3 regions of the Novosphingobium sp. PP1Y genome follow, and region 1 is predicted to be linked to each of the others. Evidence: riboswitches for the same ligand, from Rfam matches in the RefSeq annotation. Region 1 holds a riboswitch; each other region holds the start of a gene.
The links. A riboswitch is a leader RNA that binds a small molecule or an ion and turns the genes downstream of it on or off. The one in region 1 is predicted to bind cobalamin.
Positions count from the first base shown of each region.

Region 2: it holds a riboswitch for cobalamin, as region 1 does, so the genes downstream of both, cobW (cobalamin biosynthesis protein CobW) here and PP1Y_RS00935 (TonB-dependent siderophore receptor) in region 1, are expected to answer to the same signal.
Region 3: it holds a riboswitch for cobalamin, as region 1 does, so the genes downstream of both, PP1Y_RS19170 (DUF1636 domain-containing protein) here and PP1Y_RS00935 (TonB-dependent siderophore receptor) in region 1, are expected to answer to the same signal.

Region 1 covers NC_015579.1:137,453-147,424, reverse strand. The annotation lists gene PP1Y_RS00940 (PepSY domain-containing protein) at 1-495, opposite strand, end outside; gene PP1Y_RS00935 (TonB-dependent siderophore receptor) at 501-2,627, opposite strand; cobalamin riboswitch at 2,804-3,050, opposite strand; gene PP1Y_RS25075 (hypothetical protein) at 3,285-3,530, opposite strand; gene PP1Y_RS00920 (hypothetical protein) at 3,783-4,271, shown strand; gene PP1Y_RS00915 (carboxymuconolactone decarboxylase family protein) at 5,031-5,510, shown strand; gene PP1Y_RS00910 (FMN-dependent NADH-azoreductase) at 5,527-6,165, shown strand; gene PP1Y_RS00905 (sigma-70 family RNA polymerase sigma factor) at 6,179-7,030, shown strand; partial or broken gene PP1Y_RS00900 (carboxymuconolactone decarboxylase family protein) at 7,285-7,518, opposite strand; partial or broken gene PP1Y_RS25070 (transposase) at 7,573-7,755, shown strand; gene PP1Y_RS00895 (DUF1624 domain-containing protein) at 8,171-9,385, shown strand; partial or broken gene PP1Y_RS00890 (IS3 family transposase) at 9,434-9,598, shown strand; partial or broken gene PP1Y_RS00885 (RNA polymerase sigma factor SigJ) at 9,640-9,972, shown strand, end outside.
Region 2 covers NC_015580.1:2,096,506-2,106,477, reverse strand. The annotation lists gene PP1Y_RS16100 (cobalt-precorrin-6A reductase) at 1-726, shown strand, start outside; gene cobJ (precorrin-3B C(17)-methyltransferase) at 690-1,484, opposite strand; gene cobI (precorrin-2 C(20)-methyltransferase) at 1,481-2,218, opposite strand; gene PP1Y_RS16085 (precorrin-8X methylmutase) at 2,215-2,844, opposite strand; gene PP1Y_RS16080 (precorrin-3B synthase) at 2,844-3,959, opposite strand; gene cobN (cobaltochelatase subunit CobN) at 3,956-7,234, opposite strand; gene cobW (cobalamin biosynthesis protein CobW) at 7,242-8,279, opposite strand; cobalamin riboswitch at 8,463-8,701, opposite strand; gene PP1Y_RS16065 (HoxN/HupN/NixA family nickel/cobalt transporter) at 8,777-9,823, opposite strand.
Region 3 covers NC_015580.1:2,776,323-2,786,294, reverse strand. The annotation lists gene ggt (gamma-glutamyltransferase) at 1-180, opposite strand, end outside; gene cobO (cob(I)yrinic acid a,c-diamide adenosyltransferase) at 339-956, opposite strand; cobalamin riboswitch at 1,122-1,331, opposite strand; cobalamin riboswitch at 1,391-1,586, shown strand; gene PP1Y_RS19170 (DUF1636 domain-containing protein) at 1,764-2,171, shown strand; gene cobT (nicotinate-nucleotide--dimethylbenzimidazole phosphoribosyltransferase) at 2,168-3,184, shown strand; gene PP1Y_RS19160 (histidine phosphatase family protein) at 3,181-3,756, shown strand; gene cobS (adenosylcobinamide-GDP ribazoletransferase) at 3,756-4,460, shown strand; gene cobD (threonine-phosphate decarboxylase CobD) at 4,352-5,440, shown strand; gene cbiB (adenosylcobinamide-phosphate synthase CbiB) at 5,433-6,368, shown strand; gene PP1Y_RS19140 (cobyric acid synthase) at 6,356-7,816, shown strand; gene cobU (bifunctional adenosylcobinamide kinase/adenosylcobinamide-phosphate guanylyltransferase) at 7,813-8,325, shown strand; gene PP1Y_RS19130 (MarR family winged helix-turn-helix transcriptional regulator) at 8,413-8,865, shown strand; gene PP1Y_RS19125 (FUSC family protein) at 8,862-9,972, shown strand, end outside.

The DNA.
Region 1 (9,972 bases):
GTCTGCCAGCGAGACCTTCCAGAGCGGCCGCGCCCAGTTGAACCCTTGTGCGACCGTCCACTGGTCGTCATGGCTGCGCTCGACGTCGCTGACCGGCGTCCCGCCTGCGAAGCGTCGCGCGACCGTGATCGCGGCAGCGGCATCGGGAGCGGAGAGCCGCCGGCCATCGACAGCCGAGATTGCAGTGCGCCGATTCTCGCCGCTAATGCGCCAGGCTGGCTCTCCCGCCGCCATGTCGAGGCGCAGCTCGGAGGGAAAGCCGCGCTCCCCTGCCCGGCGCAGCGCTTCGGTCGGACCGACCCTGACCCGGCTCCAGTCAATGGGGGCCATTCCTGCCAGTCGTTCCGCGTCGGTCAGCGACGGATAGGGCACGTACATCATGACCAGGCCCGACAGAAACCACAGCAGGAACAGCAGGCAGGCAGCGATGCCCAACCAGCGATGGAGCAAGTAAAGCCACCGCAGGCCAGCCTTCACCAGAGCCGGGCGCGTCATGGCGACTAAAGGCTCATGTCGAGGCGAACGTCAAAGCGCCGGGGCGCTGCGAGCAGCCATTGCGACGAATTGCTGCCGATCGAGTACACCTTATCGAAGGCATTGCTCACCCGACCGTCGATTGCCAGTTTGTCGCTGATTGTCCATCGCAGGCCGAGATCGACCACCTCGTAGCCGGGCACGCGCAGGGTATTCGCGTTGTCGGTCCAGCGCGGCGCGACGAAGCGGGCCGAGACGCGGGCCTGCAGGGGTTCGGCGACGCGCCAGTTGGCGGAGATGTTGGCGGTCTTCGTCGGTATCCCCGGCGGCGTGTTTCCGGCCCGGTCGATGACGACCCCATTCACGAATTCGCCGAAATCCTTGAACCGCGCCTTCAGGACGGTTCCGTTGGCCTCGATCCCGAAGGCATCGGTCAGCTGCAGCGCCAGCGTCGCTTCGACGCCCTGCGACGTGCGCTTGCCGACCTGCTGCGTGATCAGGCGGTTTTCCGGATCGGGAGTGAGCAGGCGCCGCTTCTCGATATCGAAAAGCGCGATCGAGGCCGAGCCACGTCCCTCGAGAAGACGCTGCTTTACGCCCACCTCGAACTGCCTCGCGGGTGAGAGCCCGAAGTCTTTCTGTACATTGGACGTGGTGACGAGCGTGCTGATCGGGTCGGTGCCCACCGTGAAGGAGCCATAGAGCGCGGTATCGACCGTCGGATTCAGCACTACGCCGAAACGGCCCGAGGTACTGTGGTAGTTGCGCCGAAAGCCGTTCACCGGAATCCGTGCGTCGATACGCTGCAGGTCGTACCAGTCCTGCCGGAAACCGCCCACCAGCGATACAGATTCGTTCAGCTTGAGCCGGTCTTCCATGAACACCGAGTGCTGCGTGGTCAAGGTGCGGAAGCCCAGGGTCGTGGGCACCGCGGTGATAAAGCCGCCGGGCTCAAAGTCGAATGGATCGACGATGGAACTGCCGCCGTAAGGCGAGTTGTTGAGATGGCGGAATTTGACGCGGTTAAGATCGAAGCCGACCAGCAGGGTGTTCTCAACGCCGCCGCCCAGCGGCGTGCGGACAGTAAGATCCCCGCGATCGCCGATCTGATCCTGTCGGTGCATGATGTTGAGATAGTCACCGCGCGTCACCAGCCCGGTGGCGGCGGAGAAACGATAGCTCTCGGCATTGAGCCAGTCACGGTTCGAACTGAGGTAGTAGACCGAGTTGCGCAGCGAAATCGCGTCCGACGCATGCCACTCGGCCGTCAGTCGCGTCCAGCTGTCACGGAAATGGTCTTTGCTGCCCGCGATGTTGAAATTGATGAAACGAAAGCGCTTGTCGAACTTGCCCTCGTTCAGCGGCGCGCCGAAATAGGGCAGCATATCGACGTCGCCATAGTCGGAGGCGAGCGTGAAGCTTAGCGTCGGGCTGGCATCCCAGCGCAGTGCACCGGAAATGGCGAGGTTGCGGTTGTCGCTATTGCGAGCGAGCCAGCCATCGGAACGAGTGGAACTGGCGGCCAGACGATAGGACAGGCCCCCGCCGATCGGGCCGGCCGCATCGCCGGCGATTTGTATCGCATTGTCCGAACCATAGGCCACGCGCGCACGCGCCACGGTGCGGTCGGTCACCGGCTTTTTCATGATGACATTGATCGCTCCCCCGATCGCGCCTTCGCCCGAAATGACCGAACTCGGCCCGCGCAGCACGTCGATGCGATCGACCGTCCAAGGATCTACCGGGAAGGTCAGCGTACCCGAGGCCACGAAGAGGCGCGTGCCGTCCACCAGCAGTTGCACCGAGCCCTGCCCGGAGAACCCGCGCGCCGCCATTGCCGTGTTACCGTTGCCCGGTGTGCCCTGAAAAGTCAGGCCGGTGGCACGGCTGACCGCCTCCTGGATGGACTGATCGCCCCTCGCCCGAATCGCGTCGCCGTCGAGCACTTCGACGCTGGCCGGTGTCTCAAACACCGTCAGGCCCAGTCGGCTGCCGCTGCTTCTGGTATCGAGGCTGGTCTCTGCCCGCAGCCCTGTCACCAGGATGGTGTTTGCGGAATCGGCCTCGTCGGCGAGCGCGGCCGAAGAAAGCATGGGGAAGGAAAATACGGCAATACCGCGCGCTGCGCACAGCACAAACTTGGAAGTCGTCATGTAAAAACTTAACCCTGTCCGGCGTCATCGACGTCTGGCGAGGGCGTCCGCGCGAACGGTCGACCCGCGCAACGGCACGACGCCCCGGGCGCCGCCGCTTGGGTCGATGCGGCCCTCGCCGCACATGCGTCGCTCAGACGGATTTCACCGTGCCTCGGCCATCCCCTGGACCAGGGCAAGAGCGACCGGACGCTGGCAGGTCTCCTGGCTTGCGGGTCATCGCGCGATGCACGGCCTTCCCAGGCCCCGCAGAAATTTGCGTCCGGCCCAGTGGCTGCGGCAGAGCCTGTTGGCCCGCCGCGAATGTGCATCGCACTCGCCGCTTACAGTTGCAGGGACAGCCTCGGATTCGAGGGGCAGGCCCCTCTCACCGCGTTCCCTTTTAAGCTCCCTTTCGGGGGCACCAACGCGATCATTGCCTCCCTGAATTTGAGAGGCAGGAGCGCTCTATTCGAGGCAATCAACCTTGGCAAGAGGAACTAAAGCCCTGTTCTCGCGCGGCAAAAAATGCAGGAATGGCAGTTCCCTACCCCTTGTCGGTCGATCAGGCGCCGAATTTCTCACGCCATCGACTGTCCGACCAGGCTTCGTATCTGTGTACCTAACCCGGGAACATTCGCTCGTCTGCAGGTTGACGCAGAAGCGGCCCGGGCAAAGTCAAAGCACGTGGAGCCGCTCTACGTTCCCGTTGGGCGGTACCATGTCGACCAGTCGGTCATGCTCGGCAAGGATGCGTTCGATTTCCTGGCGCTTGTCAAAGACGAGCTTGGCAACGCCGGCAGTCATCCCGCCTTCGTCACCGACGCGGCCGAGCACTGCAGCAAGGTCCTTGAGGGTAGCCTCTTCGAGACCGGCGTGGAGACCACCTTTTGAATCACGAAATGCAACGCACTGACTGGCCATATTCGCCTCCAGTAGCTGGATCACAGCAACGCTAGTGCGGGGCGGATTGTTGCCGGAATGGCGGTCCCCGCGTCCGCGAACATGCGCCGATCTTCGCCGCCCGACAATTGGAAAGGTGAGCTTCCGGCCGGCACAGGGCACATTTGCCACCGTCTTGGTGGCTTCTGACGTCGCGCACTTTGAAGCTCGATTCGCTTCAGCTCAGTTCGAACGCCATGCTATGAAGGCCGGGCTTCGATGACGGAGGTTCGCATGCGGATTCGCCTTGCTCTTGTTGCACTCTCGATCTTTGTCGCCTCGCCGGTCCTGGCCCAATCTACTCTCACTCCGAAAGATCGCGCTGCCGCGTTTCGTGCGGCCGGTTTCAAGTTCGCGGCCGGTAAGTGGTCAGCCTGCGGCGATCCGGGAACGCCCAGCTACTCGCCGGGGCAAATTGAGTCCGTCCGCGACCTTAATGGAGATGGCCGCCCCGAAGCCGTGATCACCGAGGGCGGCACTTATTGCTTCGGCATGACGGGCACCGGTTACACAATCGTGAGCAAACAGGCCGACGGTACCTGGAAGAACATAACCGGCGGCACCGGCATTCCGAATTTCCTGGCAACGAAGGGTGTCGGGGGCTGGCCTGATATCGAGATCGATGGTCCGGGTTTCTGCTTCCCGGTCGAGCGCTGGAACGGCAAGGCCTACGTGCTCAATCGGCATCAATACGATGGCAAGGCATGTCGACCGCAGATGTAGGTTTGCGGTTGATCGCCGGATAAAGAAGACCCGGCACAATGGCCGGGTCTTCCGGGGTCTGGTCGAGTCAGCCCGGGAACGGGGGCTCCGAAGAATGCCACCGGGAAGACTCGCATCAGCGTATGCAACAGGCTGAAGGACTTTGCTACTTGCGCAAGACCAACCAGACCGAGAATCCGATCAACGCGAACAGGCCGATCAGGAACAGCATTGCCATGACCTCGACGGTGCGCTCAAGCGCGCGCCGGGTCAACGCGGTTTAATGTCGGGAGAGTCGAGAATAGTGGGCGCCGGGGAGTGAAGCGGTCAGCGCTTAATTCAGCCATGGAAGTGGCCCACGATCCATTCATAACCCACATCGATCCTGTTCCACAGATCTTCGAGACCTACCCACCGCCGAGGCCAATCTAGACAAAGCCCAATATCGGTACGCCGAAGATGAAAATGACCAACATTTTGTCCGGCTTCCCATGTCGACTGGCAACTTCTGGGCTGTTTCGCGCTACAAATTGGGTGAGCGCGAAACATGCAAGATCATCAAACCCAGGAGAAGGCTGAGGGCCATGCCCTGAGCATAGACTGATGTCTGGATATGGCCGTTTGCTGTCGATTTCAGTGATGCAGGGCTTTGCCTCCCACCGCGGCGAATACAGCCCGGAACGTGACGATTAGCTCCGTCCGGCCAAAAAAATCGTGCCCGATGTCACATCCCGGGGTGCTGCGTCGTCAAGGCTTGCATCGTTATCTCAGGAGCAAGTCATGTCGCAGCGTCTGGACCACCTTAGGCAGCATCCCGAACTCACCGCCAAGCTCACGGAGCTCACTCTGGCGGTAAAGAAGGGGGCTGTAGAAAGAGACATTCTCTCCCTCGCCGAAATTCGCGCCTCGCAGCTCAATGGCTGCGCGTTCTGCGTAGACATGCACATCAAGGAAGCGACTCTTCATGGGGAGCGCCCGCTGCGGCTGCATCATGTCGCAATCTGGCGGGAATCGACGTTGTTCACCGATCGGGAACGCGCGGCGCTGGAGTGGACTGAAGCCGTGACGCGCCTTTCGCCGCAAGGCGTGCCGGACGCTGTCTATGCACAAGCGCGGGAGCACTTCTCGGAGCGGGAACTGGTCGACCTCACCTACATGATCATGGTCATCAACGCCTGGAACCGCGCCTCCATCGCCTTTCGCTCCGTTCCCGGATCGGCGGACAAGGCCTTCGGCCTCGACCGCGCCGGACTCGCCTGAAGGCAGGAGCAGACTAATGGCTTCCATTCTTTCCATCCTTGCCAGTCCTTACGGCGCTGCTTCGCGCGGCGCCAAACTGGCCGCGCGCGCGGCCGCCAACCTCAGGGCGGGCGATCCGTCATTGGCGATTGTGGAGCGCGATCTGTCCGCGCTTCCGCGTGCCGTGATTTCGCCGGCTTACTCCGATGCGGTGCTGGCGCGGCAGCCGGATGATCACTCAGCCTTCGAGCTATCCGAAGCGCTCATCCGTGAAGTGGAGGATGCGGCCTTCATCACCATCGCCGCCCCCATGCACAATTATACGGTTCCAGCCTGCCTCAAGCTATGGATCGATCTGGTCCTTCGCCATGGCCGCAGCTTCGCGACCGTAGGAGGCGTGAAGTCGGGGCTGCTGGGAAACAGGCCGGTGCTGGTGGTCGTGACTGCTGGCGGCCCGATCGCCGGCCGGCATGGAGGGCAACCCGACCATATGACCGGCTATCTCACCGACGTGCTTTCCACGCTAGGCATGACCGATGTGCGCTTCATCTATCTTGATGGCCTCGTGAACCCGGTTCAAGCTGGCCAGGCGCTGCTGGAGGGAGCCGAGGCAATGCTCCAGGATCAGGTGTTCGGAAGAAGCGAGGCGGAGAGGCAGCCATGCCATGCACGGTGAACGAGTGATGGTCATGCAGCCATCATCTGCCGCCTTGGAAGCATTCGGCCCGCTCCGCCCAAGGCTGATACGCGTAGCCTATCGCATGCTCGGCTCTGTCGCCGATGCGGAGGACGTTGTGCAGGAAGCCTTCATCCGCTGGCTGCGCATTGACCGTACTGCGATCCGGGAACCTGAAGCGTTCTTGCGCACGACAGTAACACGGCTGTGCCTCGATCACCTCAAGTCTGCCCGGCATCGCCGCGAGAGCTATATCGGACCCTGGCTGCCCGACCCGGTGCTGGACGAGGAGGGAGAGGAGGATGTCACCCTTCCGCTTATGCTGGCGCTCGAACGGTTGTCACCACTGGAGCGAGCCGCTTTCCTCCTGCACGATGTATTTGGCGCTGCGTTCGAGGATGTCGCTGCTACAATCGGCCGCGATGTCGCTGCCTGCCGCCAGCTCGCGGCGCGGGCCCGCGCGCATGTTCGGGAGGAGCGGCCCCGTTTTACACTGGAGAAACAGCGCGGCCTCGCCATCGCGCAGGCTTTCTTCGAAGCATCGCGTAGCGGCGACATGGCCGCGCTCGGATCGATGCTCGCCAGCGATGTTGCCATGCATTCGGATGGCGGCGGGAAACGCCCGGCCGCAGTGCGGCCGATCTTCGGCAGCCGCCCGGTTCTGCAGTTGCACAAGGCGCTGGCCGTGCTGTTTCGCAAGCAGGGATCGCAGCTGGTCGGCACACGGATGATCAACGGTCTTCCCGGCTTCATCACAAGGGAAGCCGACGGTGAGCTGCAGACCACGGCGCTGGAAATCCAGGGAGAAAGGATCGTCGCCATCTACGTCATGCGCAATCCGGACAAACTCAAACATCTGCACTGAACTGCCGGGCGGCTGCGCGGCCAGGTCGGCCGCCAATGTCTTGATTTGTCCGCGCCCGAGACCAGCCATTCCAATGGCGGCCTCCAAACGATTTGACCTACCCAGAAGGAACGCCCGCCCGATCGAAACCGGACGAGCGTAAGATAAAAAGCCGGGTTTCCTGAGGAGAAAAGCCCTTTTGTGTCGCACGGCGCAGATAGCATGCGGGTGAACCGGATACTGGACCGCAATGCCAAAAGAGCAGTGCTCACACCTCAGGGCCAGGCCGCAACCGGAAGGCGGAATGGTGCGCCCAGCCTGTTGAAAGCATTCATCGCTGCAATGGCGATCGTCAGGTCGACCAGGTCTTTCGGCTCGAAGGCTTCAGCTGCCGCGGCATAGGCCTCGTCGGAAGCATGTGTCTCGCTCACGCGCGTGACTTCCTCCGCCCATGCGAGCGCTGCGCGATACTGGTCGGGGAACAGATGCGGGACCTCGCTCAAATCCGGGCACTTGATGCCAAGGTTCGCTCGACTGCGCGCCGCAATGCCACTGTGCGGCACCTCATGACCGTGCCCGGGGTCGGCGTCGTCACTGCGCTCGGGTTTGTTGCCACTATCGACGATCCCGCTCGTTTCCGCCGATCATCAAGCGCTGGCGCCTATCTTAGGCTCACTCCCAGAATTTATGCTTCAGGCGAAACCATGAAAGCGGGCCGGATATCCCGGCGCGGCGACGACCCTGCGCCCGGCATACAGTGATGGCCTCATGACCCTGAACATCAACCAAGCACAAAGTGACTTGCTCTATGAGGCGCGATTTGACGACCCTTCTCCCCCCAAGCTCTCCGACTTGTACCCCGCCGCTGTCCGCCACGATCGGCTCTCCATAAAACTCGTGTCGACCGCAAGCCTCGCTGTCGCAGACGTCCGGCGAAGAAAGCGTAAGGGCCTAAGTTTGCGGATGCTTTCACACTGCGAACGGCAGTGTTTACCGCCATGCCGCGGCAATTCAGCGCATCCTTCCAGACAGCGGTGCAATGATACGCACCGCGATCCTTGCGCAAAATGCAGGCTCGAGTTCCCGGCTCGGTTCTGTTCATCGGCTCGAACACGGCTTTGTCACTCGCCGTTCGCACTACCGGAAGGAAGGAAACAGAAGATGTCTGCTGCGTCCGAAACATGGGCATCGGAAACCTTGCCACCGCCGCCGAAGGCAATGGCCCAAGCCGTGAGGACCTCGCGGATAACCTCAATCGACGCGCTGCGCGGGCTGGTCATGGTCTTCATGCTGCTCGACCATGTGCGCGAGACGTTCTGGCTATATGTGGCGATAACCGATCCCGTCGATGCCCGCACTGTGGCGCCCGCCCTCTTCTTCACGCGTCTGACTTCAACACTCTGCGCGCCGATCTTTGTCGCGCTCACGGGTCTTTCGGCCTATCTTTACGGACAGAAGCACTCCAAGGCCGAAGTCAGCAAGTTCCTGCTGTCGCGCGGCGTATTTCTTGTCCTTCTCGAATTCACGATCGTCGGCTATGCTTGGCCCACGCAATCACTCAGCTATCCGCCGCCGGTCATCTACCTGCAGGTGATCTGGGCCATCGGCCTGAGCATGATCGCCCTGGCTGCGCTGATATATCTGCCGCGCTGGGCGCAGTTTACCATCGGCCTTGGCATCGTGTGCCTCCACAATCTGCTGGGCGGGATCGTCGTGACACCCGGTTCCCCGTTCCACGAAATCTGGGGCGTGCTCTATGAACGCACGAATTTCCAAATCGGCTCCGATCTCGTCATCCGCACGTCCTATCCGCTTCTTCCGTGGATAGGTGTGATCCTTACCGGCTATGCCTGTGGACCTATCTTCGGCCGCCGCATCACCACCGATGCGCGCGAGAAGAGACTCGTCGCCATCGGCATCGGCCTGATCGTCGGCTTCCTTGTCCTGCGATTCCTGAATTTCTACGGGGATGCGCCTTGGTTCCAAGCCCAGCCTCCACTGCGGACGGTGATGAGCTTCCTTGCACTGACAAAGTATCCGCCTTCGCTGCTCTTCCTCATGCCGACGATCGGTATCGGCTGCCTGCTGTTGGTCCTGTTCGAACGGGTTCCCAACAGCCCTGTCGCAAAACCCCTTGCCTATTTCGGCGGCGCGCCAATGTTCTTCTACATCGTGCATCTCTATGTGCTGAAGGTGCTCTACAACATCATGTGGGCCACCGTCGGGCCGAACAAGGGCGACTACTACGGCTTCGATGAGTTCTGGATGATCTGGCTCAGCGCAGCGGTGCTGACCGTGGCGATGTACTTCCCCACGAAGTGGTTTGCCCAGCTCAAGCAGCGGCGCAAGGACATCTGGTGGCTCAAGTATCTGTGAGGAATTCTGCCGATCATTGCACTGAAATTACGTGACCAAGATCCGCCACGCCAGCGCTCTTGGTCGACTGCGTCGGTCGTCGAAGTTGCTACCTTGCGCTGGGTCCACTGGTACAACGAGCATCGCCTCTTCGGACCCATCGGTTACATTGCGCCCGCCGAAGCAGAGGCAAATTACTATGCAGCCATCGAGACCCTCGATATGGCTGCCTGAGTCAAACCGGATAGCCTCCGGAAAACCCGGGGCGCTTTACCTGCCGCCAGCTCGCGGCGCGGGCCCGCGCGCATGTTCGGGAGGAGCGGCCCCGTTTTACACTGGAGAAACAGCGCGGCCTCGCCATCGCGCAGGCTTTCTTCGAAGCATCGCGTAGCGGCGACATGGCCGCGCTCGGATCGATGCTCGCCAGCGATGTTGCCATGCATTCGGATGGCGGCGGGAAACGCCCGGCCGCAGTGCGGCCGATCTTCGGCAGCCGCCCGGTTCTGCAGTTGCACAAGGCGCTTGCCGTGCTGTTTCGCAAGCAGGGATCGCAGCTGGTCGGCACACGGATGATCAACGGTCTTCCCGGCTTCATCACAAGGGAAGCC
Region 2 (9,972 bases), on a different replicon from region 1:
GCAAGCGCTCTGGCCCGCCTGCTCGCCGATGCCGGCGTGGACACGACGCTCAGCTACGCGGGACGGACTACCAGCCCCCGTAAGCAGCCGGTCCCGGTACGCGTCGGCGGATTCGGAGGTGCCGAGGGCCTTGCCGACTGGATGCGGGAAAACCGGGTGACCCACCTCATCGATGCGACGCACCCCTTCGCGGCAACCATGAGCGCCAATGCCGTCACCGCCGCGCAGCTTGCCGGAACGCCGCTCATCGCCCTCACCCGTCCGGCATGGGAACCGCAGGAAGGCGATCGCTGGCGTCACGTGGCGGACGTTGCCGCCGCTGTGTCCTCGCTTGCCGGGCCTGCCCGCAGGGTCATGCTGGCGCTGGGCCGCATGCATGTCGGCGCGTTCGCCGCGCAGCCGCAGCATCACTACCTGCTGCGCTTCGTCGATGCGCCCGAGGGCCCGCCGCCATTGCCGCGCCGCAGCCTCGTCGTCGATCGCGGGCCCTTCACTGTCGACGACGACATCGGGCTGATGCGCGAGCACGCCATCGAACTCGTCGTGTGCAAGAATGCCGGAGGAACCGGCGCGCAGGCCAAGCTCGTGGCGGCGCGCGAACTGGGCCTGCCGGTGGTGATGATCGACCGCCCCGCCATTCCCGCACGGCGCGAGGTCCACGATCCGCTTGAGGTCCTGCACTGGCTGGATCACGCGGCAGCTTCCACGGCTGAACGCGGCGTATAGAGAATCGGCCCGCCCTCGCGCGCGATGATGCGGGTGCGGCTCGACCCCACGATTACTACGGTGCGCATGTCGGCCATCTCCGGCCGCGCTTCACGCAAGCTCACGATGCGCAATTCCTCGTCGGGCGTGGTGACGGCGCGGGCGAAGAGGATCGGCCGCTCGGGCCCGCAAGCCTCGCGCAGAACCTCCAGGGCCCGTGCGAAACCTGCAGGTCGCGACGCGGAGCGCGGGTTGTAGAACGCCATCGCGAAGTCCGCTTCGGCGGCGAGGCGCAGGCGCTTCTCGATCAGGTCCCAGGGCTTGAGATTGTCCGAAAGGTTGATCGCGCAGAAATCGTGCCCCAAGGGCGCTCCGGCGCGGGCGCTTGCTGCAAGCATCGCGGTAATCCCGGGCAGCACGCGGATATCGATATCGAGCCACGCAGAAGGCCCCGCCTCCAGCGCTTCGAACAGGGCCGAGGCCATTGCGAAGACGCCCGGATCGCCCGAAGACACCACGACGACGCGACGCCCCTGCGCGGCAAGGTCGAGCGCATGGCGCGCGCGGTCCAGTTCCACCCGGTTGTCCGAAGGATGCAGCCGCAGCCCCTCGCGCGGCGCAATCCGCGCAACGTAGGGAATATAGCCGATCACATCGGTTGCCTCGGACAGCGCCTGCGTGACCTCGCCGGTCACCAGCGCCTCGTCGCCCGGCCCCAGCCCGGCGACGCAGACCCGGCCCCGATCCTGCGCCCCGTTCAATACCGGCGCCCCGCTCACGGGCGGCGTCCCTGACCGTGGATCAGCAGGATCGAGAAATAGGGCGTCACGTTCTCCGCCTCGGCAAGGCGGGTCACGCGCTGGTCCGGCATCGCCGCATGCTCGACCAGCCACGCATCCTGCTCGCGCCCGGCCGCGGCGACGGCACGGCGCAGCTTGGCCAGGTTGCGCCCGATCTTCATCACCACCAGCGCATCGGTATCGCGGATGCGCCTCTCCAGATCGGCCTCGGGCAATGTCGCGGTCAAGACGGTCAGGACGTCATCGCCCCATGTGATCGGCACATCGGTCGCATTCCACGCCCCCGACATGCCGGTGATCCCTGGCACGACCTCAACCGGAACATGCCCGGTCAGCCGCGAATGCAGGTGCATGAACGAGCCGTAGAAGAAGGGATCGCCCTCGCACAGGACGACGATGTCCTCACCTTCGCGGGCGAGCGCCAGAAGCCGTTCGGTACTCTGCGCGTAGAACTCGGCAAGACAGGCCTTGTAGCGCGGATCGTCGAAGGGGATCTCGGTGGTGACCGGGTACTCCAGCGGAATCTCGATCACGTCGGGACGGAGCAGTTCATCGGCAATGCGGCGCGCCTGTCCCGGTCGGCCGGCCTTGCGGAAGTAGGCGACATGGCGGGCGGAGCGCACCAGCCGGTCGGCCCGCACGCTGAGCAGATCCACCGCGCCGGGACCGAGGCCGACCCCATGGACGGTGCCGCAGGTCACGCCCCCAGTCATTCGGCGCGGCTCGCAAGCGCGTTGACGGCAGCCACGGTGATCGCACTGCCGCCCAGTCGGCCCTCGACAATGCAGCACGGCACCGGCGGCGCAGCCCAGAGCGCCGCTTTCGATTCCACCGCACCGACGAAACCGACCGGGCAGCCGACGATCGCCGCCGGGCGCGGGCACGCCGGGTCCTCAAGCATGTTGAGCAGATGGAACAGCGCCGTGGGTGCATTGCCGATGGCGACCAGCGCCCCCGCAAGATGCGGCCGCCACAATTCCAGCGCCGCGGCGGAGCGCGTATTGCCCATCGCCTTCGCCAGTTCGGGTACTTCGGGTGCGCGCAGCGTGCACAGCACCGGATTGTCCGCAGGCAGGCGGGCCCGGGTAATGCCTTCGGAGACCATGTGCGCATCGCACAGGATCGGTGCACCGCCTGCCAGCGCCTCTCGCGCGGCTTGCGCAAAGCCCGGCGAAAAGCGGACGTGCCGGGCAAGCTCCACCATGCCCGCGGCATGGATCATGCGTACCGCAACGGGTTCTTCTTCGGGCGAAAAGGCCGTCAGCTCGGCCTCGGCCCGGATCGTGGCGAAGGACTGGCGGTAGATCGCTGCGCCATCGGTTTCATAGTCATGCGGCATCAGCCTGCTCCGAAAAGAGCCAGGACCTCGTCCCGGCCAAGAGCGAGGCGCTCGCGCCCCTCGCCCGAAAGATCGTATCGCCCCTCGCGGCCGATCAGCGTCACATCGGCCCGCCCGGTCGCCGCACAGCGCTTCGCGCAGCCAGAGACATGCAAGCGTCCGGTGACCTGCGGAGCGATGCGGCGCGCCAGCGCGCGGGTCTCGACGCTTGCCTGCGGACACGACGGCGCACCCGGGCAGGCATCGACGCGCAGGAGCGGATCGGCCGGATCGTCCACCAGCCCCTCCACGGGCGCAAAGGCAGCGCCTTCGACGATGAGCAGCCGCCAGGGAGTGGTGCGCAGCGCCGTTGCCGCCGGGTCCGAGATCAGGCGGGCCAGCGCCAGTGCCGAGATCTGTCCGAAAGGCACGCCCCATGCCGCACCTGTGGATGTCGGGCCGGGCTGCAAGGGGCAAGACCCCCGCGCAGGCAGCAGCGAGCCTTGCGCCCACTCGGGAAGTTCAGCTGTAAACCGGCTCATGCGACCGGCCTCAGGCCCGCCGTTTTCAGCGAACCAGCGCGCCATGGCGATCAGGCGGTCGACTTCCGCGCCAGCGGTCACTTCCGCGCCCGCGGTCCGGCCCTGCGCGCGCAGGATCAGGCTGCCGCCGGCCGCACGCTCGATCCGGAAATCACCCGCCTCCCCCGGCAGGACAGGGACCGCCCCGGCGTCGATCACGAAGCCGACCTTGCCCGGCAACTCCGGCAACTCACCGAGCCTTGCGATGAGTTCAGCGGCAATCCGCGCAGTATCGTCGGCTTCCTGCCAGATGGGCGCGACAAGGAGATTGCGCTTCTTCTCGTGGACGGGATCGGCCTCGACCAGTTCCAGTTCGACGAGCCGTACAATAAGCGCAGGCCACTCAGCCTCGCTCACCCCGCGCAGCTGGAAGTTGCCGCGGCGGGTCAGGTCGATCAGGCCATTGCCGAAGGTCAGCGCGGCATCGCACAGGCCCAGCACCTGCTTGCGGTTCAATCGCCCGAGGCGCGGGCGCACCCGCACCAGCAGGCCGTCTCCCGCCGCCATCGGATGCCATGCATCGGGACACCAGCCCCTGATCGCGAAGCCGCTCATTGCCCGCCTCCCAGGCTGGCAAGGATCGAGTTGCGCCGCGTCCGCCACAGGCCAGCGGCATGAAGCGCGCCGAAGCGGGCTTCCATGGCTGCGAGCGCTTCGGGATTTTCGCGCGCCATGAACGCCCGCACTTCCGGCTCGCCGAGCGTCGCGTCGTGATAGAGATCGAACAGCTGCGGCGGCACCGAAGCGGCGAGATGCGCGAAGGCGCCAAGGTGATCGAGCGTCGCGGCCAGTTCGGCAGCCCCGCGAAAGCCGTGGCGCATCATCCCGGCAACCCAGCGCGGATTGGCCGCCCTTGCCCGCACGACACGCGCAATCTCCTCGCTCAAGGTCCGGGCATGCGGCCGGGCGGGATCGCGAATGTCGAGGTGGTAGAGCGCCGCCTTGCCGCCGGTAACCGATTGCGCTGCGGCAAATCCCGCCTCGTGCGCGGCATAGTCGGCCGCAAGCAGCAGGTCGGTCTCGGGCAGGTCCTGCAGGTGCACGAAAGCGTCAGCCCCGGCGACGCGCTCACGCAAACCCGCAGGATCGGGCGCCTCGTCCTGCCCGTCGAGCGCATGGTCGGACGCCGCAAGCCAGGCTTCACCGGCAGCCCGGCGCGCTTCGTCGGTATAAGTCTCGGCCGTATCGCGCAGACCGAGACCATAGCGCCCGGGACGCGGGCCATAGACGCGCGGGGCTGCGGCCCTGCCGGCGAAAGGATTCCACTCCGGCGTCTCGTCCCTCTCGCTCAGTGCGCGCACCGCCATCCCGAACAGGGAGGCAAGGACCGGAAACGCATCGCGGAACAGACCCGAGACGCGCAGCGTCACGTCAATGCGGGGCCGGTCGAGCATGGCCAGCGGCAGGATTTCCACTCCGGTCACGCGTTCGGACGCATTGTCCCACACCGGCTTTGCGCCAAGCAGGTGCAGGGCCATGGCGAACTCCTCGCCCGCCGTGCGCATCGTCGCCGAGCCCCACAGGTCGACCACCAGACCGCGCGGATAGTCGCCATGGTCCTGCAGGTGCCGGCGGACCAGTTCCTCGGCGAGGACCACGCCTTGCGCATGGGCCGTGCGCGAAGGCACCGCGCGCGGATCGACCGCGAAGAGGTTACGCCCGGTCGGCAGGACATCGGAGCGCCCGCGCCATGGCGAACCGGATGGCCCCGCCGCCACGCGCCGTCCGGCCAGTGCGGCCAGCAGTCCGCTGCGCTCCGCCTCGCCCTGCTCGCCGCGGCCGTAGACATGCAGGCCCTCGCCGAACTGGCTCTCCTTCACGTCGCACACGAAGCGGTCGATGCGGGTGATCGCCTCGACCAGCGAGGTCGCGCCGTCGAGGCCGAGTTCAGCCTCCAGCCCCAGCGCCTGCGCTTCCTCGCGGATGGCCGATTGCAGCCTGTCACGCCGCGCCGGATCGAGCCCGTCGGCGTTGGAAAACTCGTCCAGCAGCGCTTCGAGGCGCGTCAGTCCTGCGCCTTGCTGCGCGGGAGCCAGCGGCGGCGGTGCGTGTCCCAGCGTGACGGCTCCGATCCGGCGCTTGGCCTGCGCCGCCTCGCCGGGATCGTTGACGATGAATGGATAGATGACAGGCAGGGCGCCGGTCAGCGCCTCGGGCCAACAGGCATCGCCAAGCGCCACCGATTTACCCGGCAGCCACTCAAGCGTTCCGTGCGCGCCGAGATGGACGAGCGCATCGACCCGGCGCTCGTGCAGCCAGAGATAGAAGGCAACATAGCCATGACGCGGGCAACGCGAGACATCGTGGTAATCCTCGTCACGCTCGGCAGACCAGCCGCGCTCGGGCTGCAGGGCGACCAGGACATGGCCAAGCTCCACGACGCGAAAATGAAAGGCGCCGTCGGCAACGGCGGGGTCCCTTTCGGCGTCTCCCCAGGCCTCGGCCAGATCGGCCTGCAGCGCTGCAGGCAAGCGGGCCAGAGCGGCGCGATAGGCGCCGAGCGGCCAACTGGCGGTTGCTTCGCCAAGGCCCGCCACAAGGTCATGGCCGCATTCGACCGCGTAACCGGCCTGCGCCAGATCGGCGAGGATCGCATCGGCGGAGGCCAGTGCATCCAGCCCGACGGCGTGGGCCATCTGGTAGCCCTTGCCCGGATAGGTCGAGAGAACCATCGCAAGGCGCCGCTCTGCCGCGGGTTTCCGGCCCAGCGCGATCCACCCCGCGACGCGCGCGGCAATCGCTTCGATACGCGATGGCTCGGCGCGGTGGGCACTGCGCGAAAATTCAAGGGCATCGTCGCGCGCGGCGGCTTCCTTGAAGCTGGCCACGCCTGCAAAGATGCGGCCGTCGACTTCGGGAAGCACGACATGCATGGCGAGATCGGCCGGCGACAGACCGCGCGAGGCATCCTGCCAGGCTTGCCGCCCGCTCGTCGCCAGCGCGACCTGGAACACCGGGACACCGGCGCCGTCGAGCGGCGTCGCGCCTTCATCGTCACGCGCGGAAAAAGCGGTCGCATTGATCACCGCCGCGGGCTGCAGCGCCCGCACCCAGCGATCCACCCAGCCGCGAACTTCAGGGGCCTTCAGCGAGGGCACGTAAAGGCCCAGCACATCGAAACCGCGTGCGCGCAAGGCCGCGTGGAGTGCCTCGAAAGGATCGAGATCGGCGGAGCTGAGATAGGATCGATAGAACGTGAGAAGCACGCGCGGGCGGGATGCTGTCAGGGCAAAGGCCGCCGGACAGGCCGTGTCTTCACCTGGAAGCCAGGCCCCGGCAGTCGGCAGCGCCTGAATAGCCCGGACTTCGCAACCCGTCTTGCCGTCCGCCAGCAGGCCGCCCGCTTGCGCGAGCCGTGAAAGAGCTGCCCGCGCCGCAACCGCGCCGCCGATATCGCAAAGGCGGGTCAGTTCGCGCAGCGTGGAAACCGGAACGGTCGAGACGGCATCGAGCCTTTCGTCCTCGCGCCCGTCTGCGGGCAGCACGGCCAGCGCGATCCCGCGCGAACGCGCCAGCGCCTCCACCTGCTGCAGGCCGTAAGTCCAGTAGGGAAGCCCGCCGATGATCCGTACCAGGATCGCCTTCGCACATGCCAGCGTGCGCTCGACATAGGTGTCGACCGACAAGGGATGCGTCAGTGCCGCAAGATTGGCGAGGCGCAGCGAGGGCGGACTGTCCCCCGCATCGCGCGCGCTGCGCCACCCGGCAGCGAAAGCGCCGAGGTCGCTGTCCGAAAACGACAGCACCACGAGATCGGCCGGAGCCTGCCCCAGATCCTGCGGAACGGAGGCTTCCTCGATCCCGTGGGTCTCGCGGAAGATGACGTGCATCGCGGCCTCAGCCCTGCAGCACGGCCCTTATCGCAGCGGGATCGAGGTGATCGTGCTCGGCAATGGCGACCAGCGACGTGAGGCGCGCTTCACCGGGGCGCCAGGGGCGGTCGTAGTGGCTGCGTACCCGCGCGCCGACCGCCTGCACCAGCATGCGCATCGGCTTGCCGGCTACCGCGACATAGCCCTTCACCCGCAGCACCCGGTGATCGCTCGCCAGTGTTTCGATGCGTGCGGTGAGAGCAGCGGGATCGGCGATTTCGCCCAGTTCGATGACGGCGCTGTCGAAATCCTCGTGCTCGTGATCGTCCTCGCCATCGTGGTGCGAGGGACGCGCGGCAATGTCGTCCTCGGCAGCAGCGCCAAGGCCAAGGATCACACGCGGATCGACGACGCCCTCGCTCAGTTCGATGACCGGGACCGGGCGCGGGGCTTCGGCGGCGATGACTTCACGCGCGCGGGCAAGGCCCTCGGCGCCGGCAAGGTCGGCCTTGGTCAGCAGCACCATGTCGGCGCAGGCGAGCTGGTCCTCGAAGACTTCGGACAGCGGCGTCTCGTGATCGATTTCCGGGTCGGCCGCGCGCTGCGCCTCGAGTGCGGCGAGATCGGGTGCGAACCGGCCCTCGGCCACGGCCTCAGCGTCGGCAAGGGCAAGCACCCCGTCGACAGTGATGCGGCTGCGGATCGCGGGCCAGTCGAAAGCCTTGAGCAGCGGCTTGGGCAGCGCGAGACCCGAAGTTTCGATCAGGATGTGATCGGGCCGGGGTTCGAGCGCCAGCAGCTTCTCGACAGTGGGGATGAAGTCGTCGGCGACGGTGCAGCAGATGCAGCCATTGGCCAGTTCGACGACGTTCTCTGCCGGGCAGTCGGGGATGGCGCACGACTTCAGGATATCTCCATCGACGCCCAGCGTGCCGAATTCATTGACGACGACCGCCAGGCGGCGACCGCCGGCATTGCGGATGAGATGGCTGATGAGCGTGGTCTTACCCGCGCCCAGAAAACCGGTGATGATCGTTACAGGGACCTTGGACAGGTCAGGCATCGGCAATTCCCCACGCGCCATGGCGACAACGGCGGGGCTTGCCGGGAGCGAATCCGACCGACGCGCGGCGACGGGCGGGCGCGAAAAGGCACCCGTTACCGCGCGTTCGTGCAGCCCCAGCCGCACAGCTTCGTCGCTCAGACGGAAGAATTACCGTGCCGTGACCATCCCCTGGATCAAGGCAAGAGCGACCGGTGCGCCGGCAGGTCTCCTGGCTTGCGGGTCACTGCTTGATGCACGCCTTCCCGGATCGCCTTGCGGCTTCATCCAGTGGCCGGCCCTTCGCGTGAGGAAGGGAACCGTGTGCATCTCGCTATCCGCTCACAGTTGCAGGGACAGCCGCGGTTTTGGGAAGGAGAGACCTTCCCGCACCGCATTCCCGATTAAGCCCCTTTCGGGGCACCGGCGCGATCATTCGAAGCACAGAATCGATCCGTGCTTCGAAGCGAGGCCCTAGAACAGATCGACCGCCAAGCCAATCGCCTAAGGACCGCTTCTCATGCCGAGATGCGCACTTCGATATCGTCGAAGCGCTTCCAGCGGTAGATCGCGAAGCTGGCGAGCCAGCACAGCACGAAAAGGCCGATGATGCCGAACCCCAGGCTGTTGAAGTTCTCTCCCAGTTCGCCGGCAATATCGAACAGGCCGCCGGTGAGGCCCAGCTTATCGCCGATCAGGGCGACCGTTTCGATCCCGCCGATGACGATGGCGACAAGCGCCGAAATCAGGGTGATGGTGATGTTGTAGTAGAGCTTGCGGATCGGCTTGACGAAAGCCCACTCATAGGCGCCGAGCATGACGACGCCGTCGGCGGTATCGATCAGCGCCATGCCCACGGCGAAAAGCACCGGCAGGACGAGGATCGTGCCGATGGAGAGCCCGTCCGCCGCCTGCCCCGCCGAAAGGCCCAGGATGGCCACTTCGGTCGCGGTGTCGAAACCCAGCCCGAACAGGAAGCCCAGCGGAGCCATGTGCCAGCTGCGGGTGATGAGGCGGAACATCGGCCGGAAAAGGCGCGCCATCAGCCCGCGATTGCCCAGCAGCATGTCGAGGTCTTCCTCCACATAGGCGCCCCCGGCACGGACATGGGCGAAGGTCTTCCACACGTTGCGCAGGATGATCAGGTTCATGGCGGCAATCGAGAACAGGAAGATCGCCGAGATCGAGGTCGCGACGAGACCGCCGACCTGCTTGAGACTTTCGAACTGCGTCAGTGCGCTCGTCGTCAGGGCAATGGCTATGGCCGCGATGGTGACGATGCCGGAATGTCCGATGGCGAACCAGAAGCCGACTGCGATCGGGCGCTGACCGTCCTGCATCAGCTTGCGGGTCACGTTGTCGATGGCCGCGATATGGTCCGCGTCCACGGCATGGCGCAGCCCCAGGCCCCATGCCAGCAGGGCCGTGCCGAGCATGAGCGGCTGATCGTGGAACAGCGAGAAAGCCCAGATCCAGGCGGCGATATTGGCGGCCACGAGCGGGCCGAAAAGCCAGCCTATCCGGCGGCGCAGGTTGGGTCGAACAGAATGCGGCAATTGAGCCATGATGCGAAATCGTCCTCCGGCGTCTTGCGACAAGGCCGGGACGAACCGCTCTGGCGAACGGCCGGAAGGCGCAGGCAACCGGACGCCAGGGCCGGTCGACACGCCGCTCCGCTGCGGCCCCGACCGCAGGTTCGTCGCTCAGACGGAGT
Region 3 (9,972 bases), on a different replicon from region 1:
AAACCCGGCCTGTTCCCGCTCCGGTACTTCGGCCCGTGCGGTCTGCTCGACGGTTGCTGCAGGGGGCGGACTGGCCTGGGAAACGCTGGCCTGGGAAACGCTGGCCTGGGAAACGCTGGCCTGGGAAATGGTCGTCAGTGTCAGTGCGGCAAGGCCGACGGACAGGAAAAGGCGGCGCAATAGGGTTCTCCGCGGGGTAGCTTCAATCGATCTTGTCGCGGCGATGGCCCCTTCAGTCAGGGACTCGCGCGATCGCCGGGACGGAACCTAACAGTTCCGTCCGGCAGGTATAGGGCCTTGCGGCGAGGACATTTCTGCTTGCAGTGCGCTGCCGTTGGCTAGAGGTCGATCCCCGGCTGCGCCTTGATGCCATTGCGGAAAGCGTGCTTCTCGTCACCGATCCTGCTCACCGTGTCGGCCAGTTCGATGAATTCGGCATGGGCCGCGCGCCCGGTGATTACCACGTGCTGCATCTCCGGCCGGTTCCTGATCGCAGGAAGGACTTCTTCCAGCGTGAGGTAGCCGTAATTGATGAGGTACGTCAGTTCATCGAGCACGACGAGCGAGATCTCAGGATCGGCCAGCGCGGCCTTTGCCTTGGTCCACCCGGCCTGCGCAGCGGCAATGTCGCGCTGGCGGTTCTGGGTTTCCCAGGTGAAGCCCTCGCCGCAGTTCTCCCAGGTGACGCCCGGCTGCACGGAAAGGAAAGCGCGTTCGCCCACGTCGACCTTGCTCTTGATGAACTGGAATACCGCCGCCGTGCGCCCGTAGCCCAGCGTGCGAGCCACCATGCCGAAGGCGCTGGAGGACTTGCCCTTGCCGTTTCCTGTAAGAACGAGCACCAGCCCCTTGTCGATCCTGGCTGCAGCAATGCGCGCATCGACTACGGACTTGAGCTTGCGGGTCCGTTCCTTGTGGCGGCGGTCTTCTTCGGCGAGATTTTCGGTATCGGTCATAGCGGTTTGGCCTCTCTCGGGGGTGGCATGCGGCGGGGCGAAGGAGAGTCCGGCAAGTTTGGCATTCACTCGGGTTTCCTCTTCGACGCACGCACGATTGTCGTTTGCCAAGGGATTGCCCGCAGGATGCGAGGCCCTCGTCCGCCCGGTTCATCCCGCCCGCGCGAAGGAACGACGGTAGCGGGCCGGTTTCCTGACTTTCCGGATCGCCGCGCCTTTCGCCGCCTTCTCGAACAGGGTGTGCCCGTTCAATGGCATAGTGGCGATGCGCTCACCGGTCACAGTTGCGGGAGCAGTGCCGCAGATGCAGCGAAGACGTCGCTGCCCGGACTTCCCGATTAAGCCCTTGCGGGCACCCGTTACGGCCCCGCGGATAGGCCAGGGCAAGTCTGCCTGCAAGCATATTGCGCTTGCGAAGGGCACGACTGCGCGATACTTGCCGGGCTGCGACAGGTTCCCCGCAAGGGGATCAAAAGGGAATTCGGGTGCAAGTCCCGGGCTGCCCCTGCAACTGTAAGCGGCGAGCCATCCGGCCATTTCGCCATTGGGACCCAAAGCCGGTCCTGAGAAGGCGGCCGGAGCGGCGCTGACCCGTGAGCCAGGAGACCTGCCTGCCGCAGTCGTTCTTCATCCGGGCAGGGCGCACCGGGTGTTCGAGGGCCCCGTTATGGCGGGGTCACCCCTCGCGCAACGACAGTCATCGTCTCGCCGGTTGGGATTCCGGTGGGGCTGGAGCCGTTTGCAAGGAGGGAGCGCCGCCATGCTCTTGATGTCATTTTGTCGTCCGCGCTCGGGAGCGTTACGCTGATGCTGCGTGCAGTCGACGCAAACGCCTCGGTTGTGGTCTGCTCGACCTGTCGCCATTCCGAAACCGAACGTGAGGACGAACACGGCGAGCGCGGCGGTGCGCGGTTGGCCTCCGTGATGCGCGAGGTGCAGGCAGGCGATCCAGCGCTGGCCGCCGTTAGCGTTCAGGAAATGCCGTGCCTGTTCGCCTGCAAGCGTTTCTGCACCGTGCATATCCGGGCGCCCGGCAAGATGGGATATGTCTTGGGAGACTTCGCCCCTGACCGTGAGGCCGCGCACGCGATTCTCAGCTATGCTGCGCAACATGCCGAAAGCGAAGAGGGCGTCGTCCCCTATCGCAACTGGCCGCAGGGCGTGAAGGGGCACTTCATCACCCGCACCCCGCCAGAAGGCTTCTTGTGCACATGATCCGGTTCGAAAGCCGCGAAGCCTTTGCCGCAGCGCTCCTGGATCTGCCCGAGGCCAACAAGGTCGCGCAGGCCGCCGCACAGTTGCGCCAGGACGCCTTGACCAAGCCGCTGGGCTCGCTCGGTCGACTGGAAGACATCGCGATTTTCATGGCCTCGTGGCAGGGGAGGGAACGACCGGTGCTGGAGCGCATCCGTGCGGCGATCTTCGCCGGCAACCACGGTGTCGCCGCAAGGGCGGTCAGTGCCTATCCGCCCGAAGTGACCGCGCAGATGGTCGCCAACTTCGCGGCGGGCGGGGCGGCTATCAATGCCCTGGCCGGCGCTTGCGGTGCAGAACTGGTCATCGTGCCGATCGAGCTGGACCGTCCGACGGCGGACTTCGTCGAACAGCCTGCCATGAGCGAGGAAGATTGCCTGGCCGCGCTCAATACGGGGGCTGCGGTCGTCGAAGAGGGGTTGGACCTGCTTTTCGTGGGCGAAATGGGGATAGGAAACACCACACCCGCAGCCGCTCTGTGTGCGCAGGCCTGCAATGGCAAAGCTGCCGAGTGGGTCGGTGCCGGAACGGGTCTCGACAGGGACGGTATCGCCTACAAACAGTCCGTCGTCGCACAGGCCCTGTCCTTTCACGGTGCCCGCTGCACCGATGCTTTCGAAACCTTGCGCCGATTGGGAGGGCGCGAGATTGCTGCAATGGCCGGGGCCATTCTTGCTGCCCGGATCAAGCGCATTCCGGTGCTGCTCGACGGGTTCATCGTCTGCGCCTCCATAGCGCCGCTGGTGGTCGATCAGCCGCGTTTCGCAGCGCACTGCCTTGCCGCTCACTGCTCCATGGAAGCAGCCCATGCCAGGTTGCTGGACTGGCTTGGCCTTGCCCCCCTGCTGCAACTGGGGATGCGGCTGGGCGAGGGCACCGGTGCAGCGGTGGCGGCGCAGCTTGTGCGCTCGGCAATTGCTGCGCACAACGGCATGGCGACATTCGCCGAAGCCAGGGTCGCAGGCGTTGTATGACGAGCTTCATGCTGCACCTCATGCGGCACGGAGCTCCGCAGCGACCCGGCCTGATGCTCGGCCACCTCGACGAGCCGCCGCTGGCTTGCGGCATTACCGCCTGCCTTGAACGTGCTCGCGCTGTTGCCTGCAAGCAGGTTCGCTGTTCGGACCTTGCCCGCTCATGGCTTCCGGCTCGGGAGATATCGGCGCAGCGCGGTCTCGCAGCACAAATCGACCCGCGCTGGCGTGAACTTGATTTCGGTGCGTGGGACGGACAGCCTCCGCAGCAAGTGCACGGTGACGCGCTTGCCCGGTTCTGGGACGATCCGGATGCCTATCCTCCGCCGCAAGGCGAGACATGGTCGGCTCTCGTCTCTCGCGTGGGAGAAGCACTGGCGGATATCCGCGATAATTGCCTCGTGGTGGCCCATGGCGGCTCGATCCGTGCTGCGGTCTCCTGCCTCACCGGGCTCGATCATCGCGGCGTCTGGGCATTCGACCTGCCATACGGCGCGTTGCTCAGCCTGCGGGTATGGCCGGGAAGCAAGAGTGCTGGGCAGATCATATCGCTTGAGACGACCGCGCCATGATCCGCCGCTTCGTTCTCGCCATGCAGTTCACCACGCGCGTGCCCCTGCCGAACGTGAAGGCCGACGAGGCGGACTTCGCCGCGCTGCTGCGCTATTTCCCGCTCGTGGGGCTGGTTGTCGGCGCGGTCGTGGCAGGCGCCTGGTGGCTGGGGTCGCTGCAAGGCGCCTGGCTGGCGGCACTGCTTGCACTGGTGGCCTGGGTGGCGGTGACGGGCGCATTGCATCTCGACGGACTGGCCGACGTGGCCGATGCGGCCGGTGCCGCGCATGGCAATCCAGCGCGGCTTTCCGAAGTGCTGGCCGATCCGCGTGTCGGCAGCTTCGGCGTCGTCGTCGTCGTGCTGCAATTGCTCGCCAAGTTCGCATTGCTGCAACATATTAGCCTCGCTGAATTGCCGCTGCTCTGCATCCTGCCGGGACTTGCGCGCATCGCCCCCCTGTTCTGGGCAAGGATGCTGCCGCCCCTGCACGAAGGACTGGGCAGCCGTCTCGGCGCCGGGGTGCGGGTTTCGGATCTTGCGCTCTGGACCATTCCCGCACTGTCTGTCTTTTTGTGGGAGCCTGCCTTCGCGGTGATTGTCCTGGCGATACCGATATGGTCCATCTGGCTCCGCCGCAGGCTCGGCGGAATATCGGGCGACGGTCATGGCGCAGGGATAGAACTGTGCGAAGCAATCCTTCTAGCAGCGCTGGTCCTGACGTGAGCGCCGTGCAGGCCGTGCGGCATGGCGGGCGCCTTAACGAGGCCTGCCGTCGCTACGGCGGACGTCCGAAGGACTGGCTGGATCTTTCCACGGGGATCAATCCTGAGGCATGGCCCGCAGCATCCGTCCCGGCGACCGACTGGACCAGATTGCCCGAACCCGACGCGCTCAATGAACTCGAGGCTCGGGCCGCGGCGCACTTCAGGGTCGATTCCGGTCATTGCTGCGCGATCGGCGGAAGCGAGCTGGCGATCCGCCTGGTCGCCCGCCTGCTCGGTCTGCAGGGGCGTGCGCTGCAACCGGCTTACGCAAGCCATGAAGAGGCCTTTTACGGTCCGGCCGCCGACTTTGGGAAAGTCCCGGTTGAACCGGTCGCCCTGATCTTCGCCAACCCGAACAATCCCGATGGTCGCCTGCGGCAGGGTCACGACATACTCGCGTGGTCCGATCGGCTGACCGCTGAAGGGAGCTGGCTCGTGGTTGACGAGGCCTATGCCGACTGCGAACCGAGCGAGAGCGTCGCGCCGCACGTGCACGATGGCCGGCAGCTGATCGTCCTGCGCTCCTTCGGCAAGTTCTTCGGTCTTGCCGGACTGCGGCTTGGTTTCTTGCTCGGACCGAGTGACCTGATAGCCGCCATGCGCGAAGCTATCGGGGACTGGCCGGTCCATGCTGCCGCGCTCGCCATAGGTACGGCAGCTTACGGGGATGCAGCGTGGATCGCGGGTACGCGCCTTGCCCTCTTCGAAAGGGCGCGAGCGCTCGATGCGGTCCTGACAGGACATGGCCTGAAGCCAAAGGGAGCCTGTCCGCTGTTCCGGCTCGTCGAGACGCGCAGCGCGGAACCCCTCTTCCGGCACCTGGCGCAGAACCGTATCCTCGTGCGGCCTTTCGAGCGTTTTCCCGACTGGCTGCGGATCGGCATCCCGGCTTCCTCGCGGGACTTGCGGCGCCTTGACCGGGCCCTTCCGCATGGCTGAGCCCATCGCATTCTGCGCCATGGCCATCGAAAGCATGCTGGGATGGCCTACTCGCCTGCATCGCCGCTTCGGCCACCCTGTTGGCATGTTTGCCTGGCTCATCGGGGCGTGCGAAGGGCGGTTCAATCGTACGCTTGTCCGCAACGGCCATCGGCGGACCGGCGGAATCGTCACCGTTTGTGCCTTGCTCGCTTTCGCAGGAGGCGGCGCGTGGCTGATCGAACAGACCTTGCGGCAGCTGGCGGGAGCCTGGGCTTGGCCGATCCTGTGCCTGCTCGCCTGGCCTGCCATGGCCGCGCGCAACCTGGACGATCACGTTCGCCCGATCCTTAGCGCCCTTCAGCGCGGAGACCTCGCGCGTGCGCGTGAGGCCGTCGGCTGGATAGTCGGCCGCGACACTGCCGCGCTCGACGAGGCCGGCGTCGCGCGTGCGGCCATCGAAAGCCTTTCGGAAAGTTTCTGCGACGGCGTCGTTGCGCCGCTGTTCTGGCTGCTCGTCCTCGGACTGCCGGGAGCCTGGGCCTACAAGGCAATCAACACGGCAGACAGCATGATCGGCCACCGCGAGACGCCCTATACGCACTTCGGCTGGGCCGCCGCGCGGAGCGACGATCTGGCCAACCTCGTGCCGGCGCGCATTGCCGGGGTTCTGCTTTGCTCGGTCGCCATGCGGGGATGGGCCACGCTCTGGCGCGATCATGCCCGCCATGCCTCTCCCAATGCCGGTTGGCCCGAAGCGGCCATGGCCGGCGCCCTGTCGGTACGACTTGCCGGGCCGATCGCCTACGACGGGGTGCTGGCGGACAAGCTCTGGATCGGGCAGGGGGGCGAAGCCGATGCGGGGGCGCTTGCCCGCGCCTTGGCGATTTACCGGCGCGCATGCGCCTTGTTGGGAATTATCGCCTTGGGGGCTGCATGGCTGGCTTGATGCTGCAGGGAACCGGGTCCGACGTGGGCAAGTCGGTTCTCGTGGCGGGACTGTGCCGGGCACTGGCGAACCGGGGCTTGCGGGTCCTGCCGTTCAAACCGCAGAACATGTCGAACAACGCCGCCGTCACGCCCGAAGGCGGGGAGATCGGCCGTGCCCAGGCTCTTCAGGCCATCGCAGCGCGTGCGCCTCTGCACGTCGACATGAACCCGGTCCTCCTCAAGCCGCAGGCCGACCGCACGTCCCAGCTGATCGTCCATGGCAAGGTGCGCGGCACGCTTGGATCGGGCAACTTTCGCGAAGGGCGCCGCAATCTTCTGCCCGAAGTGTTGGCAAGCTACCGGCGCCTTGAGGCGCAGTGTGATCTGGTGGTCGTCGAAGGTGCAGGGTCTCCGGCCGAGATCAACCTGCGTTCGGGCGACATCGCCAATATGGGCTTTGCCCGGCCGGCCGGGGTGCCGGTAGTGCTGGTCGGCGACATCGACCGGGGCGGGGTGATCGCGGCGGTCGTGGGCACGCGCAATGTCATCGAACCCAAAGACGCGGCGATGATCCGCGGGTTCCTGATCAACAAGTTCCGCGGCGATCCGGCACTGTTCTCGGATGGCTACGACGCCATTGCCGAGCGCAGCGGGTGGCGTGGCTATGGGCTCGTGCCATGGCTTTCGGCCGCAGCGCGCCTGCCCAGTGAGGATGCCGTCGTGCTCGAGCGCGGGCAGGGAGCAAGGCCCGGACGCAAGCTGGTCGCCTGCCCGATCCTTCCGCGCATCGCGAATTTCGATGACCTCGATCCCTTGCGCGGAGAACCGGATATCGACCTTGCCATGATCCCGCCGGGCACGCCGATCCCGGCGCAGGCTTCGCTCGTTGTCCTGCCCGGTTCGAAAGCGACAATCACTGACCTGGCCTTCATGCGGGAGCAGGGCTGGGACATCGACATCCTTTCACATCGACGCCGGGGCGGCATGATCCTGGGCATCTGCGGCGGCTATCAGATGCTGGGGCGCAGTCTTGCCGATCCGATCGGCATCGAGGGCGCCCCTTCGAAAATCTCCGGGCTTGGGCTTCTCGATGTGGATACGCAGATCGGAACCGTCAAAAGCCTTGAAGCCGTGAGCGGTACGGCTCTCGATGAGCCAATCAGTGGCTATGAAATGCACATGGGCGTGACCGACGGGCCGGGACGCATCCGTCCTTTCGCGCAGTTCGATGACGGACGCAGCGACGGTGCGATCAGCGCTGACGGCCTCGTTCTCGGCACCTATTGCCACGGTTTCCTGGGCACTCCCGGTCTGCGCAAGTCGCTTCTGGGCAGAATCGGGGCGCAGGGCGGTGCATTCGATCAGTCGCATGTGGTGGACATGGCGCTCGACGAAATCGCCGAAGTGCTCGAAGCGCATGTCGATATTCCCGGATTGCTCGAACTTGCAGGGAGTGCGCCGCGATGAAGCGCCTGCTGGTGCTGGGTGGCGCGCGCTCGGGCAAGAGCCGCTATGCCGAGGAACGACTTGAAGCTTTGCCGGGGCGGCTTGGCTATATCGCCACGGCGCAGGCTCACGATGCGGAAATGACGGCGCGTATCGCCCAGCATCGCGCGCGACGCAGCGAGCGCTGGGAGACGTGGGAGACGCCGTTCGCACTGCCCGAGGCGATTGTCGGGATGGCAGGCCGCTGCGATGCGCTGCTCGTCGATTGCCTCACCTTGTGGCTGACCAACCTGATGTTGTCTGAGTATTCCATTGCCGACGGGCGGGAGCACCTGATCGATGCAGTCACCGCCTGCCCGGTGCCCATCGCCCTGATCGGCAATGAAGTCGGTCTGGGTATCGTTCCGGATAACGCACTGGCCCGACGCTTCCGGGACGAGGCGGGTTTGCTCAATCAGGCCGTCGCAAAAGCTGTCGACGAAGTTGTCATGGTTGCTGCCGGATTGCCGCTGAACTTCAAATCCGTATAATATATGTTGCGTTTTGTGAAAGCGTGCTTGCGAAATGGACGGCGCAGGGCCGCTTGAGCTTATTCGTTAGCGTGCTAATTATTAGTCATGAACGAACGTGAGCGGCTGCAACGGAACCTGGCGACCCGGATCGGGCCGGTGGCGCGCGCCTGGCAACAACTGGGCGATGCTGCGCTGGCGTCGCTCGACATCTCCAATTCGGCAGGCTGGGCGCTTGTCCATCTCCTGCGCCTGGGCGGCGATGTCCGTCAGGGCGACCTTGCACGAAGCATCGGTATCACCGAGCCTTCGCTGGTCCGCACGCTCGACCGCCTGGAAGAAGCCGAACTGCTCGAGCGGCGTGCCGATGAGCAAGATCGCCGCGCAAAGCACGTAAGACTGACCGCAAGGGGCATCGATCTTGGCAAGAGGATCGATGCGCGTCTCGTGGCGGTGCGCGGTGAATTGCTGGCAGAGCTGGGCGACGATGAACTCTCGACAGTCGTCAAGGTGCTCGAACGCCTGTCCGTTCGCATCGCAGAGACTGCGGACCGTCTATGATGAAGCGCTTCGGAATCGACGCCGCGGTATTCTCGCTCAAGGCTTACATCGCGGCGATGATGGCGGTCTATATCTCGATCCAGATCGGGTTGGAACGGCCGTACTGGGCATTCCTCACCTCCTATATCGTCGCACAGCCGCTTGCAGGAGCGGTGCTGTCGAAGGCGCTGTTTCGCGTAATCGGCACTTTCGTGGGCGCAGCGGCCAGCGTAATCATGGTACCCAGTCTCATCAATTCGCCGGTGCTCCTGGTTGGCGCAATCGGCTTTTGGCTGGCGCTTTGCGTGTTCGTCTCGCTGCTCGATCGCACGCCGCGCGCCTATGCCTTCGTGCTAGCGGGCTACACCGCGGTTCTGATCGTGCTGCCGAGCGTCGATACGCCCGGCGCCATTTTCGAGACAGCCAGCTTGCGGCTTCAGGAAATCTCCATTGGCATCCTGTGCGGCAGCCTCGTGCATGGCCTTGTCCTGCCGCAGTCGATCTCCGCCTTCCTCTTGCGCAGGGTCTCTACGATCCTGCTCGACGCCGAACGCTGGTCGGCGGATTCGCTGCAGCCGAGCCCAGATCCCTCCGTCGATGCCGAAAGGCGCAGGTTGGCGCAGGACATCACGGAACTTCACCAGCTTTCGATCCACCTGCCGTTCGAGACCGCACGCACGGCGCCGCGTATCCGCACCGTGCGCGCGCTGCAGGACCAGCTCTCGCTGATCATGCCGCTCGGCGCGGCGGTGACGGACCGGATCGAGCAATTGGACGCCGAAGGATCGATTCCGGGCGATGTGCAAGGCCTGCTCGACGATGTGCGCGCGTGGTTGCGGAACCTCGACTGGCTCGCTCAGGCGGATCGCGAGGAACAGGCCCGACAATTGCAGACGCGCTGCGCCGAGCTTGAGCCCGTCGTCTCGGCGGATTCGAGCTGGCACGGACTCATGCTGCTCAGCCTCGTTTCGCGCCTTTCGACCCTGATCAGGGCGCACCGCGATTGCCGTGACCTGTCCGAGCAGCTTTCTTCCCTGGATCGCAAGCCGGTCTCGGCACGCGCTGCCGAACTCCTCGAAGGGCGGCGCGGCCGAGAGTTGCATTACGATGTCGGCGGCGCGACGAGGG